DNA from 3 places in the Streptomyces sp. NPDC003035 genome. Region 1 is predicted to be linked to each of the others. Evidence: riboswitches for the same ligand, from Rfam matches in the RefSeq annotation. Region 1 holds a riboswitch; each other region holds the start of a gene.

Evidence for each region. Region 1 has a riboswitch for cobalamin ahead of ACFYV5_RS10300 (energy-coupling factor ABC transporter permease). Riboswitches for the same ligand answer to the same signal wherever they lie in the genome.
Region 2: it holds a riboswitch for cobalamin, as region 1 does, so the genes downstream of both, ACFYV5_RS25020 (cobalamin biosynthesis protein) here and ACFYV5_RS10300 (energy-coupling factor ABC transporter permease) in region 1, are expected to answer to the same signal.
Region 3: it holds a riboswitch for cobalamin, as region 1 does, so the genes downstream of both, ACFYV5_RS11815 (ABC transporter substrate-binding protein) here and ACFYV5_RS10300 (energy-coupling factor ABC transporter permease) in region 1, are expected to answer to the same signal.

Annotation. Positions count from the first base shown of each region.
Region 1 is NZ_JBIAPJ010000003.1:120,710-125,133, reverse strand. It holds gene cbiQ (cobalt ECF transporter T component CbiQ) at 1-480, opposite strand, end outside; gene ACFYV5_RS10305 (energy-coupling factor ABC transporter substrate-binding protein) at 487-831, opposite strand; gene ACFYV5_RS10300 (energy-coupling factor ABC transporter permease) at 831-1,529, opposite strand; cobalamin riboswitch at 1,557-1,753, opposite strand; gene ACFYV5_RS10295 (PTS-dependent dihydroxyacetone kinase phosphotransferase subunit DhaM) at 1,826-2,230, opposite strand; gene dhaL (dihydroxyacetone kinase subunit DhaL) at 2,227-2,841, opposite strand; gene dhaK (dihydroxyacetone kinase subunit DhaK) at 2,847-3,839, opposite strand; gene ACFYV5_RS10280 (DUF6381 family protein) at 4,086-4,262, shown strand.
Region 2 is NZ_JBIAPJ010000008.1:58,711-63,134, forward strand. It holds gene ACFYV5_RS25010 (inorganic phosphate transporter) at 1-746, shown strand, start outside; gene ACFYV5_RS25015 (hypothetical protein) at 760-981, shown strand; cobalamin riboswitch at 1,118-1,262, shown strand; gene ACFYV5_RS25020 (cobalamin biosynthesis protein) at 1,294-2,256, shown strand; gene ACFYV5_RS25025 (cobyric acid synthase) at 2,253-3,770, shown strand; gene ACFYV5_RS25030 (putative cobaltochelatase) at 3,817-4,424, shown strand, end outside.
Region 3 is NZ_JBIAPJ010000003.1:476,711-481,134, forward strand. It holds gene ACFYV5_RS11815 (ABC transporter substrate-binding protein) at 1-993, opposite strand, end outside; cobalamin riboswitch at 1,032-1,229, opposite strand; gene ACFYV5_RS11820 (glyceraldehyde-3-phosphate dehydrogenase) at 1,380-2,825, opposite strand; gene ACFYV5_RS11825 (LLM class F420-dependent oxidoreductase) at 3,037-4,002, shown strand; gene ACFYV5_RS11830 (HAD family hydrolase) at 4,017-4,424, shown strand, end outside.

The DNA of each region.
Region 1 (4,424 bases):
GGACATCGCGTCAAGGAGAAGGAAGCTGATCCGGTACATCACCAGCGCCACGTCCACCACGGGCGCCGGCACCCCCGCCCGTACCAGCCGCGGCAGCACGTCCGAGACGGGCGTGGTGAACGCGAACAGCAGCACGCCCAGGGACGCGGCCGAGGTCCGCAGCAGCAACTCACCCGCGTGGACCGGGCCGTCCGGCGCGAGGGCGACAAGGCCCCGCGCCCCGCCCACCTCGAACAGCAACGGGACCGCCCCCGTCACGCAGAAGCCCAGCGGAATGCGGAACGCGCGCCACAGCTGACGTCCCGGCACCCCGGCCGGCCCGAGGAGCACCGAGAGCGTGGCCGCCGCCACCAGCACGGCACCCGGCCAGGGCGGCAGGCAGACCGCGCACAGCGTCAGACCGAAGCCGAGCACGGCCTTCTCGCAGGGGTGACGGCGGCGCCAGCGACTGCTGTGCGCCGCCGCGTCGATCGGCAGCATCGGCGCTTACTCGTCGCCGGTGGTGACCAGCGGTTCCTTCGCCGCCACGGCGCGCGCCTCACCCTGCCTGCGACCGCGCCGCAGCCCGAAGTAGTACGCGAGCACGCCGGCGCCGAGCGCCGCCTGGAGCGAGAACAGCGCCGACTCGACCTCGCCGGACGGCGGCTCGTACAGCGGGCTGAACCACGGCTCGTAGTCGGGAGCGATCTCTGTGATCGCCGTCTCCGCCTCGGCGTCGGCCCCGGTGAACGGCTCCTCCTTGTGGTCGCCGAGCCCCAGCACCAGCGGGAGCACCGCGAGCGCCGCGACGACGAGCAGGAGCAGGGTGTTGATCTTGGCGTTCCGGCTCATCAGGCGCTCGCCTCCGCGTTCTCGTTCTTCTTCCGGGACGGCAGCAGGACCCCGAGCCGGGTCAGGTCCGCCTTGCTGGACTGGGCGAGCAGCCGCATCACGAGAACCGTGAGCAGCCCCTCGCTGACGGCGAGCGGCAGCTGCGTCACGGCGAAGATCCCGCCGAACTTGGCCAGCGCCCCGAGCACACCGCTGCCCGGGTCCGGGAAGGCCAGCGCGAGCTGGACGCTGGTGACGCAGTACGTGGACAGATCGGCGACGAACGCCCCGAAGAACACGCTCACCATGAGCGGCACGTCGAACCGGCGCAGCAGCCAGTACGTGCCGAAGCCCGCCCACGGCCCGACGATCGCCATCGAGAAGACGTTGGCGCCGAGCGTCGTGAGCCCGCCGTGGGCGAGCAGAAGCGCCTGGAAGAGGAGCGTGATGGTGCCCAGGACCGCCATCACGGGTGGCCGGAACAGGATCGCGCCCAGACCCGTACCGGTGGGGTGGGAGCAACTGCCCGTCACCGACGGAATCTTGAGCGCGGACAGGACGAAGGTGAACGCGCCCGCCGCACCGAGCAGCAGGGTCGACTCGGGGTTGGACCTGACCTCACGGGTCAGCGCGCGGACACCGTGGACGACGAACGGAGCGGACGCGACGCCCCAGGCGGCCGCGTGCACAGGGGGCAGATACCCCTCGGCTATATGCATGGTTGGGAGACCTCTCCAGCACCTCGTGGATGGACAACGCACCTTGGCCGGTCTCCTGGCTGACGGGTCATGCCGCCGCGGCTCCGCCTTCCCACACCGCCGCGGTCTCCCGCGGCGGTCCAGTGGCTTCCCCGGAGGGATGGAGCCGGACTTCCCGATCACAGTGGCGAGGGCCGCACCGGTACCGCACCGGTTTCCCGTACACCAAGGCGCTGTGACATTAGTGGGTTGACCAGCTACATCACAACACGGATGCCCCTCCGGACGGTGTGTGACGGATCTCGCGCGCCCCCTGCTCACCCCTTCCGGTACGCGTAGGCCTCCGACGCGGCGGCCACCACCGCCTCCAGATCCCCGCCGGCACTCGCCGTGACGAGGGCGGCGACGGCGCCCTCGACGAACGGGGCGTCCACGAGCCGTGCGCCCTCCGGAAGCTCGTCCCCCTCGGCGAGGAGCGCCTTGACCGTCAGCACGGCGGACCCCAGATCGACCAGCAACGCCACTCCGGCACCCCGGTCGACCTCGCGTGCCGCCTCGACGATCAGCTCGGAGCTGGTGCCGAGACCGCCGTCGGGTGTGCCGCCCGCGGGCGCGATCGGCGCGATCGCCCCGCCACCGGCGAGACCCTGGGCCAGCGCGGCGACGGCGGCGGCCACGGCCGCGCTGTGCGAGACCAGCACGATGCCCACCTGTGCGCTCACGCGTCCGCCACCTCCGCGAGGGCGGCGATCAGCAGCGCGGACGAGGTGGCCCCGGGGTCCTGGTGCCCGACGGAACGCTCGCCCAGGTAGCTCGCCCTGCCCTTCCGGGCGCGCAGGGGTACGGTCGCGAGCGCACCCCGCTCGGCCGCGTCCCGGGCCGCCGCGAACGACTCGCCGAGCCCCTCGGCCGCCGGGACGAGCGCGTCCAGCATGGTCTTGTCCCCGACCGCGGCACCGCCGAGTTGGCCGACCGCGGCGACTCCGGCGGTGAGCGCCGCCGCCAACTCCGGCAGCGTCACCGCCGGGGCCTCGCCGAGGCTCTTCCCGGTACGGCGCAGCAGCGTCCCGTACAGCGGCCCGGAGGCCCCGCCGACGGTGGAGATCAACTGCCGCCCGGCCGTGACGAGCACCGCCCCCGGAGTCCCCGGAGCCTCCTTCTCCAGTACGTCCGTCACGGCGGCGAACCCCCGCTTCAGGTTGGCCCCGTGGTCGGCATCCCCGATCGCCGAGTCGAGTTCGGTGAGCCGGTCGGCCTCACGGTCGACGGCGGCAGCGGCCGTGGCCAGCCAGCGACGGAAGAACGCGGCGTCCAGTGCGGTCACTTCGGGCACTCCTCTCACCGGCCCCAGCGCAGGGCAGGAGTCTGTACGGGCGCGTCCCACAGTCGCAGCATCTCCTCGTCGGCCTCGCACAGCGTCACCGAACAGCCCGCCATGTCCAGCGAGGTGACGTAGTTCCCGACCAGGGTCCGGGCGACGGGCACCCTCCGCTCGGTCAGGACCCGCTGGACCTCGGCGTTGAATCCGTACAGTTCGAGCAGCGGAGTGGCGCCCATGCCGTTCACCAGGGCGAGGACCGGCCCGGACGGCCGCAGATCCTCCAGTACGGCATCGACGGCGAAGTCCGCGATCTCCCGCGAGGTCATCATCGACCGCCGCTCACGCCCCGGCTCGCCGTGGATCCCGATGCCCAGCTCCAGCTCGCCCGCGGGCAGTTCGAAGGTCGGGCTCCCCTTGGCGGGCGTGGTGCAGGCGCTCAGGGCCACACCGAAGCTCCGCGAGCGCTCGTTCACCCGCCGCGCGATCGACTCGACCCGCTCCAGCGGCGCGCCCTCCTCGGCGGCGGCCCCGGCGATCTTCTCCACGAACAGCGTGGCCCCGGTCCCGCGACGCCCGGCCGTGTACAGACTGTCCGTCACCGCCACGTCGTCGTCGACGAGCACCTTGGCGATCTGGACGCCCTCGTCCTCGGCGAGCTCGGCGGCCATCTCGAAGTTCAGGACGTCACCGGTGTAGTTCTTGACGACGAACAGCACCCCGGCCCCGCTGTCGACCGCCGCGGCGGCCCGCACCATCTGATCGGGTACCGGCGAGGTGAACACCTCGCCCGGACAGGCCGCCGTCAGCATCCCGGGCCCCACGAACCCCCCGTGCAACGGCTCATGCCCCGAACCACCCCCGGACACCAGCCCCACCTTGCCGGCGACGGGCGCGTCACGCCGGAGCACGACGCGGTGCTCGACATCGACGGTGAGCTCGGGATGCGCGGCGGCCATGCCGCGCAGCGCGTCGGCGACGACGGTCTCCGGAACGTTGATCAGCATCCTCATGGATACCTCCTGATGAGATGAGCAGGGGAGTAGCCGAGCGGTCTTCACAGGTCGTTCGGGACGCGTGAACGAGCGTTGAGAATGCGCGTCACGGCGCAATTATCGGCGCGAGATCACCACCGCGCACCGGTGCGTCACAGGTCGCCGCGCCGACTCAGGATGTCACGTTCCGTGACTGTTCGGAGTGCGATGTCCGAGGGGCTCTGTTTGGCTGGAGGCGCTCTAGCCGTTCACAAAGGAGTGATCATGAGCATTGCCGATCAGGCTCAGCAGATGCGCCGCAAGGCGCAGGAGATGGAACAGGCCGCCGAGCGCGCCAACGACCCGCAGGAGCGCCAGCGCCTGCAGGAGAGGGCGCGTCAGCTGCGGGAGAAGATCCAGCAGCAGGAGGTCAAGCCCGGGCGTCCTGAGCCCATGCGCTGATTCCGGCTGTGCGCACGCCCCGGCCGGCGGCCGATCGCTCACCCTTCCGTGAGGTGATCGAGCCGCCGGCCGGTGGCATGCCACCCGCACCCATGACGGTGAGGATGCGGCCTGCGACAGCCGTCGGCCTCTGCCGTACGGCGCTCGGGTAGCGGACCCGTG
Region 2 (4,424 bases), on a different contig from region 1:
AGGGCTACCGGGCCGGCCAGATCGCCTCCGCCGGTCTCGTCTCCCTGGCCCACGGCACCAACGACGCCCAGAAGACGATGGGCATCATCACCCTCGCCCTGGTCGCCGGCGGTGTCCTCGTCCCCGGCTCCAACCCGCCCGTCTGGGTCATCGTCTCCGCCGGTGTGGCGATCGCGCTCGGCACCTACCTCGGCGGCTGGCGCATCATCCGCACGATGGGCAAGGGCCTCACCGACCTTCAGCCGCAGCAGGGCTTCGCCGCCCAGACCAGCGCGGCCACGGTCATCCTCGCCTCCTCCAGCCTGGGCTTCTCCCTCTCGACCACGCACTCCTGCTCCGGCGCCGTCATGGGCGCGGGCCTGGGCCGCAAGGGCGGTGTCGTCCGCTGGTCGACCGCCACCCGGATGTTCGTCGCCTGGGGCCTGACCCTTCCGGCCGCGGGCCTCGTCGGAGCCGGAGCCGAGTACGTCGCCCGCCAGGGCGACTGGGGCGTCTACACCGTCGCGGCCTTCCTGGTCGCCTCCTGCGTCGCCATCTGGCTCGTCTCCCGCCGCCAGGTGGTGGACCACACCAACGTCAACGACGTCGAGGCCGAGCCCGCGGGCGTCGTGACCACCGCCATGGCGGCCGTCACCCCGCCGCCGGCCGGTTCCGTCGCCGCCGTCGCGGACGAGGACCTGAAGACCACCATCCCCTCGCCGGCCCCTGCGGACCCGGCAGCCCCCGCCGCCTCTGCCGCGGTGTAAGGAACGAAACGACATGAAGATCGACTGGGCAGCTCTCGGCTCCGTCTTCGGAGTCAGCCTCGTGGCGACCGTCGCCCTCGTGGGCCTCTTCACCCTCGGCATCGTCGGCCTCTCCAAGCAGGAGCAGGCCGCCGCCCAGGGAGGCTCGGCCACCCTGGCGCGTACCGGCGCGTACGCCTGCTTCGCGCTGTGCGCGGCGGCCGTCGTGTACGGCATCTCTCTCATCGTGGCCTGACGCCACACGCTTCGACGGCCGGGCGGGCCGCACCTTCGGGTGCGGCCCGCCCGGTCCGTCGTTCGCCGCCGTCGTTCGCGGGCCTCGTGTGGTGCTTCGCACACTGTCTCACCGCAGGTCAAGGGTGAGTTGACGGGTGTTCGCACAGCGTGGTGGACTTCCGGGGCCAATACGGCGGCAAGTAGAGGAAGTCCGGTGCGAATCCGGCGCGGTCCCGCCACTGTGACCGGGGAGTCGATCCCCGGGAGCCAGGAACTCTCGCCGCCGGTCACGTCGAGCCAGGGCGCGGACCCTGAGTGAGGACACAGCGCCATGCCCGGCCGCAGAGCAGCCACAGGTGTATTCGCGTACGGCGCCGCCGCCGGACTGGCCGCGGACCTGATCCTCGGCGACCCCCGCCGCGGCCATCCCGTCGCCGTGTTCGGACGGGCCGCCGGCTCCGTCGAGAAGCTTCTCCGGCGCGACCACCGCGGGTGGGGCGCGCTGCACACGGCCGTCTGCGCGGGCGGTACGGCGGCCCTCGGGGCCCTCGCCGCGCGTGCCGTACGGGACCGTCCCGCCGCCTCCGTCGCGCTGACCGCCGCCTCTGTCTGGGCCGTCGTCGGCGGTACGACCCTGAGCCGGGAGGCCCGCGCGATCGGCGGCGCCCTGGCTGCCGGGGACCTGGAGGTGGCCCGCGAGCGGCTGCCGCATCTGGTCGGGCGGGATCCGCAGACCCTGGACGGTCCGGCGATGGCCCGCGCGGTGGTGGAGTCCGTCGCCGAGAACACCTCCGACGCCGTCGTGGGCGCCCTGGTCTGGGGAGCCGTGGCGGGGGTTCCGGGCCTGCTCGGCTTCCGGGCCGTGAACACGCTCGACGCGATGGTCGGCCACAAGTCCCCGACGTACCGCCGCTTCGGCTGGGCCTCGGCCCGGCTCGACGACGTGGCCGGCTGGCCGGGCGCCCGGCTGACCGCCGCGCTCGCGACGGTCGCGGGCGGCGATCCCCGAGGGGCCCTGCGGGCCTGGCGCGCCGATGCGGCCAAGCACCCGAGCCCCAACGCGGGCCCGGTGGAGGCCGCGTTCGCCGGGGCCCTCGGCGTACGGCTCGGGGGGACGCTCTCGTACGGCGGGCGGGTCGAGCACCGGCCCGTGCTGAACGGGGAGGGCCGGGCCGTGGAGGTCGGGGACATCGAGCGGGCGGTACGGCTGTCGCGCCGGGTGACCGCGCTGACGCTGGCGGTGTGTGTGGGTGGACGGCTGGCCGTGACGGCCATGAAGCGGAGGCGTGCATGAGAGGCGGACGCGGAGGCGGACTGCTGGTCGCGGGGACCACGTCCGACGCAGGCAAGAGTGTCGTCACGGCGGGCATCTGCCGCTGGCTGGTCCGGCAGGGCGTGAAGGTCGCCCCGTTCAAGGGCCAGAACATGTCCCTGAACTCCTTCGTGACGCGGGAGGGCGCGGAGATCGGCCGGGCGCAGGCCATGCAGGCGCAGGCCGCGCGCGTCGAGCCGACCGCGCTGATGAACCCCGTACTGCTGAAGCCGGGCAGCGACCGCTCCAGCCAGGTCGTGCTGATGGGCAAGCCCGTCGGTGAACTCAGTGCGCGCGGCTACCACGGGGGGCGCCAGAAGGAGCTCTTCGAGCCCGTGCTGGCGTGCCTGGAGGAGCTGCGGGGCACGTACGACGCCGTGATCTGCGAGGGCGCGGGCAGCCCGGCCGAGATCAATCTGCGGCGCACGGACATCGTGAACATGGGCATCGCGCGGGCCGCGCGGCTGCCGGTGCTCGTCGTCGGGGACATCGACCGGGGCGGGGTCTTCGCCCAGTTCTTCGGGACCACGGCGCTGCTGAGCCCCGAGGACCAGTCGCTCGTGGCCGGGTATCTGGTGAACAAGTTCCGTGGCGACGTGACGCTCCTCGAGCCGGGCCTGGACATGCTGCTCGGCCTGACCGGACGCCGGACGTTCGGTGTCCTGCCGTACGCGCACGGGCTCGGCATCGACGAGGAGGACGGCCTGCGGGTCTCCCTGCGGGGCGCCGTCCGCGAGTCGGTCGTGGCGCCACCGGTCGGCGAGGACGTGCTGCGGGTCGCGGTGTGCGCCGTACCGCTGATGTCGAACTTCACCGACGTGGACGCGCTGGCGGCCGAACCGGGCGTGGTGGTGCGGTTCGTGGACCGGGCCGAGGAGCTCGTCGACGCGGACCTGGTGGTCGTGCCCGGGACCCGGGGGACGGTCAAGGCGCTGGCCTGGCTGCGCGAGCGTGGCCTGGCCGACGCGCTGGCCCGGCGGGCGGCCGAGGGCCGGCCGGTGCTCGGCATCTGCGGCGGCTTCCAGGTCCTCGGCGAACACATCGAGGACGAGGTCGAGTCGAAGGCCGGGGCGGTGGACGGTCTCGGACTGCTGCCGGTGCGGGTCCGTTTCGCGGTCGAGAAGACCCTGGCCCGGCCGGTCGGCGAGGCGCTCGGTGAGCGGGTGGAGGGGTACGAGATCCACCACGGCGTCGCCGAGGTCCTCGGCGGCGAAGGCTTCTTGGACGGGTGCCGGGTCGGCGCGGTGTGGGGGACCCACTGGCACGGCTCGCTGGAGAGCGACGGCTTCCGCCGGGCGTTCCTGCGCGAGGTGGCGGCGGCGGCCGGACGGCGCTTCGTCCCTGCCCCCGACACCTCGTTCGGCACGCTCCGGGAGGAGCAGCTGGACCGCCTCGGCGACCTGATCGAGGAACACGCGGACACCGACGCGCTGCTGCGGCTGATCGAGAACGGCGCGCCCTCGGGGCTGCCGTTCGTGCCGCCGGGTGCGCCGTGAGCACGACGACCGCCGCACACCAACGAGTTGAAGGAGTGACCGCCCGATGAGCACCCGGTATCCGTTCACCGCCGTCGTCGGCATGGACGACCTGCGGCTCGCGCTGCTGCTGAACGCCGTCAGCCCGGCCGTGGGCGGTGTGCTCGTGCGCGGCGAGAAGGGCACCGCGAAGTCGACCGCCGTACGCGCGTTGGCGGACCTGCTGCCCGAGGTGCCGGTGGTCACCGGCTGCCGGTTCAGCTGCGACCCCGGCGCGCCCGATCCGCAGTGCCCGGACGGGCCGCACGAGGCCGCCCCGGCCGGCGGGCGCGCCGCACGGATGGTCGAGCTGCCCGTCGGTGCCTCCGAGGACCGGCTCGTCGGCGCGCTGGACATCGAACGGGCGCTCGCGGAGGGCGTGAAGGCCTTCGAGCCGGGGCTCCTCGCGGACGCGCACCGCGGGATTCTGTACGTCGACGAGGTGAACCTCCTCCATGACCACTTGATCGACCTGCTCCTGGACGCCGCCGCGATGGGCGCCTCGTACGTCGAGCGCGAAGGCGTCTCCGTACGGCACGCGGCCCGCTTCCTGCTGGTCGGCACGATGAACCCCGAAGAGGGCGAGCTGCGGCCGCAGTTGCTGGACCGCTTCGGTCTCACCGTCGAGGTCGCGGC
Region 3 (4,424 bases), 360 kb from region 1:
CTGCTCGATGCCCTCGACGGTACGGATGGTCGGGTTCATGGCCTGGCCGCTGAGGAGCACGTACCGCTTGGCGCGCACGGCGTCCATCTTCTTCGTGACGGGGTCGGACTCCAGGAACGCGATCTTCTTGGCGGCGCTCTCCCCCGACTGGGCCTTGCGGGTGAGGTCGCCGATCACGAGGAGGTCGGGGTTCCGGTCGGCGACGGACTCCCAGCCGATCTGGGGCCATTCCTCGGTGGTGTCGTCGAAGACGTTCTTGGTGCCGGTCTCCCGGGTGATGACGCCGGGCGCTCCGCAACAACCAGCCACGTAGGGGGACTTGGCGTCGGAGAACCAGTAGAGGACGCTGACGTCGGCGACGCGGAGGCCGGCGGTGGCCTCGGTCACCCGGGTCTTGAGGCGGGCGATGAGCTCCTCGCCCCGCTTCTCGACGCCGAAGACGCGGGCCAGGTCGCGGACTTCGCCGTAGACGGTGTCCATGGCGAGCGGCGTGGTGCGCTTGCCGTCGCCCCCGCCGCTGTTGTCCTTGCCCACACAGTCGGAGGGGGAGAGGTAGGTGGGGACGCCGAGCTTCTCGAACTGCTCGCGGCCGGCGACTCCGCCCTTGCCGAGGGTGGAGCCGAAGGAGGCGGCGACGAAGTCGGGTTCGGTGTCCAGCACCTTCTCGAAGGAGGGGTTGTTCTCCGCGAGCCTCGGGACGGCGGAGGCGGCCTTCTCCAGCCCCTTCATCACCGGGTCGGTCCAGGTCGCGGTCCCGACCATCCGGTCCGCGAGGCCGAGGGACAGCATGATCTCGGTGGTGCCCTGGTTCAGGGAGACGGCCCGGCGCGGCCCGCCGGGCGGGATCTCCACGGTGCGGCCGCAGTTCTCGAGTGTCCGCGCCGGGGCGGACGAGGCCGGCCGGGCCTCGCCGGCGGCGCCGCCGCAGCCGGTGAGGAGCAGCGCTCCGGACACGAGCAGGGCGAAGGAACGGGGGGTGCGGGCGAGAGGCACGGCTCATCCTCGGCGTCGAGGGCCCATACGCGGGGCCCGTTTCGTACGGATTCGCCAGCAGGTCTTCGGACTCGGGGTCATCCGGGCGGGACGCCTTCCCGGCCCGGTTCCCCGGTCCAGTGACTTCGTGCCCCGCCCGTCACCCTCACCGCTGCGCGTCAGCTCCGGATTCGCACCGGATTCCCTGACTCGCGTACGTCACGCACGTGAGTTCGACTGGCTACGGCAAGCTACCACAGCGCCGGCCGGGCCCCTCCGTACGCCGACGGGGCGGCGGTGGGAGGGCGCGCGATCCCTTCCGGGATCTGTCGCACCGCTCCACCGCCGCCCCGTTCACCGGGACCCGGACGTGCCGGGTTCCGAAGTGGGCCGTGGGCCCGGCGAGGTCAGGCCACCGGCGCCGGGAACGTCGGGTACTCCACGCCGGAGACGTGCTGGACGACCCGGATGACCTGGCACGAGTAGCCGAACTCGTTGTCGTACCACAGGTAGAGGATCGCGTTGTCGCCGTCCACCTTGGTGGCACCGGCGTCGACGATCGAGGCGTGGCGCGAACCGACGAAGTCCATGGAGACCGCGTCGGGGGCCGTGGTGAAGTCGATCTGGCGCTTGAGCGGCGAGTGGAGCGAGACGTCGCGGAGGTAGTCGAGGACCTCCTCGCGGGTGGTCTCGCGGCCCAGGCGCAGGCTCAGGATGGCGATCGAGACGTCCGGGACGGGGACGCGGATCGAGCTGCCGGTGATCGGCGCCTTCAGGTCCGGAAGCGCCTTGGCGACGGCGGAGGCGGCACCGGTCTCGGTGATCACCATGTTGAGCGGCGCGGAACGGCCGCGGCGGTCGGCCTTGTGGTAGTTGTCCAGCAGGTTCTGGTCGTTCGTGAACGAGTGGACGGTCTCGACGTGACCGCGCAGGACGCCGTACTCGTCGTCCATGGCCTTGAGCGGCGGGACGATCGCGTTGGTTGTGCAGGAGGCACAGGACAGGATCTGCTCGTCCGGCTTGATGGTGTCGTGGTTGACGCCGTGGACAATGTTCGGGACGTCGCCCTTGCCCGGGGCGGTCAGGACGACCTTGTCGATACCGGGGCGCAGGTGCTTGGACAGACCCTCGCGGTCCCGCCACTTGCCCGTGTTGTCGATGAGGATGGCGTCCTTGATGCCGTACGCGGTGTAGTCGACCTCGGACGGGTCGTTCGCGTAGATCACCTTGATCGTGTTGCCGTTGGCGACGATCGTGCTGGTCGCCTCGTCCACGGTGATGGTGCCCTGGAACTGACCGTGGATGGAGTCGCGGCGCAGCAACGAGGCGCGCTTCACCAGGTCCGCCTCGCCGCCGCCGCGCACGACGATGGCGCGCAGGCGCAGGCCGTTGCCGGAGCCGGCCTTCTCGATGAGCAGGCGGGCGACGAGGCGGCCGATGCGGCCGAAGCCGTAGAGGACGACGTCGCGTCCCTCGCGGCGCTCGATCTTGTTGGCACCCGTGGCACCGACGACGGCCTCGGCGGTGAAGTCCGCCACCGACAGACCGCGGTCGTCGGTCTTGTATTCCGCGGCGAGCATGCCGATGTCGATCTGGGAGGGACCGAGATCGAGCGCGGCGAGCGCCTGCAGGAAGGGCATCGTCTCGGTGACCGAGAGTTCCTCACCGGCGATCTGCCGGGCGAATCGGTGGGTCTTGAGGATGCTGACCACCGACTTGTTCACCAAGGAGCGGCTGTGCAGGAGGACGGTGACGTCATACTCCCGGTGCAGCTTCCCGATGATCGGGATCATCGACTCCGCGATCTCCTCGCGGGTCTTCCAACTGGTGAACGAGTCCTCGTTGACAGTCACAGTTTTATCTTTCGAGCTAGGCGGCGCTCATATGCTAACCCGCCCCTCCTTTGATCGTTCAAGGGGTCCCTGGGGACGGGCATCGACGCCCCACTTCGCCCGATTTCAGCCCGATATGGACAGGCCGTACGCCACCGAGCGGAACGGAGCGGCCCCGCTCTCCACCGAACGTGTCCGTTTCGACCCACCCGCCTCCGGCAAGCCGCCAAGCATGATGGACATCGGCTACACGATGATGACCGAACAGGCAGGTCCGCGTGAGCTCGTCGAGCACGTGGTCGAGGCGGAACGGGTGGGGTTCGACTTCTCCGTGATCTCGGACCACTCCTTCCCCTGGCTGGAGTCGCAGGGGCACGCACCGTACGCGTGGAGTGTCCTGGGAGCGGCCGCGCGGGCCACCTCGCGCATCCCGCTGATGACCTTCGTCACCTGTCCCACCTTCCGGTACCACCCCGCGGTGATCGCCCAGAAGGCCGCGACCATGCAGCTGCTGTCGGACGGCCGCTTCCGGCTGGGCCTGGGATCGGGAGAGAACCTCAACGAGCACATCGTCGGCTCCGGCTGGCCCTCCGCCCGGGTCAGGCTGGCCATGCTGGACGAGGCGACGACCATCGTCCGGGCCCTGTTCACCGGCGAGTACGTCTCCCACCGCGGCGTCCACTTCCAGGTCGACAACGCGCGCCTGTGGGATCTCCCCGACACGCCGCCGCCCCTCGGCATCGCCGCGTCGGGCCCGCGTTCCTGCGAGCTCGCCGGCCGCCAGGGCGATCTGCTGATCGCGACGGAACCGGAACGGGAGCTCCTGGACGCCTTCGACGCCCACGGCGGCGCCGGAAAACCGCGCATCGGACAGCTTCCCGTCTGCTACGACCCCGACCCCCAGGCGGCGGTCGACCGCGCCCACGAGCAGTTCCGCTGGTCGGTGGGAGGCTGGCACGTCAACGCCGAACTCCCCGGGCCTGCCGGATTCGCCCAGGCCACCGAGCATGTGCGTCCCGAGGACGTGGCGAAAGCGGTGCCGTGCGGGAACGACGTCGGCGCCGTCGTCGAGGCGGTCCGCGCCTTCGAGGAGGCGGGGTTCAGCGAACTGGCCCTGGTCCAGATCGGCGGCGAACACCAACGGCCCTTCCTCCGCTGGGCCGAGGACGAGCTGCTGCCCGCGCTCCGGGAACGATGAGGAGACCGACCATGGTGGATCGCGCCGCGCTCTTCGACGTCGACGGCACACTCGCCGACACCAACCACCTGCACGTCGTCGCCTGGTGGGAGGCACTGCGCCAGGCAGGGCACGAGGTTCCGATGCACGCGGTCCATCGCGCGATCGGCCTTCCGGGAGAGCAGCTCCTGGAGCACCTGCTGGGCGACCGCCGCGACCGCGCCGAGGACGACCGCCTGTCGGGGGCTCACGACACCATGTACGGCACGTACTTCGAGCGGCTCCCCGCCTTCGCCCGGGCCGGCGACCTGCTGCGCGCCCTCGCGGAGGACGGCTGGAAGGTCGTCCTCGTGACCTCCGCCAAGGACCGCGAGCTCGCGGCCCTGCGCCGCGCCGTGGACGCGGACGACGCGATCACGGACACGGCCACCTCCGACGACGTC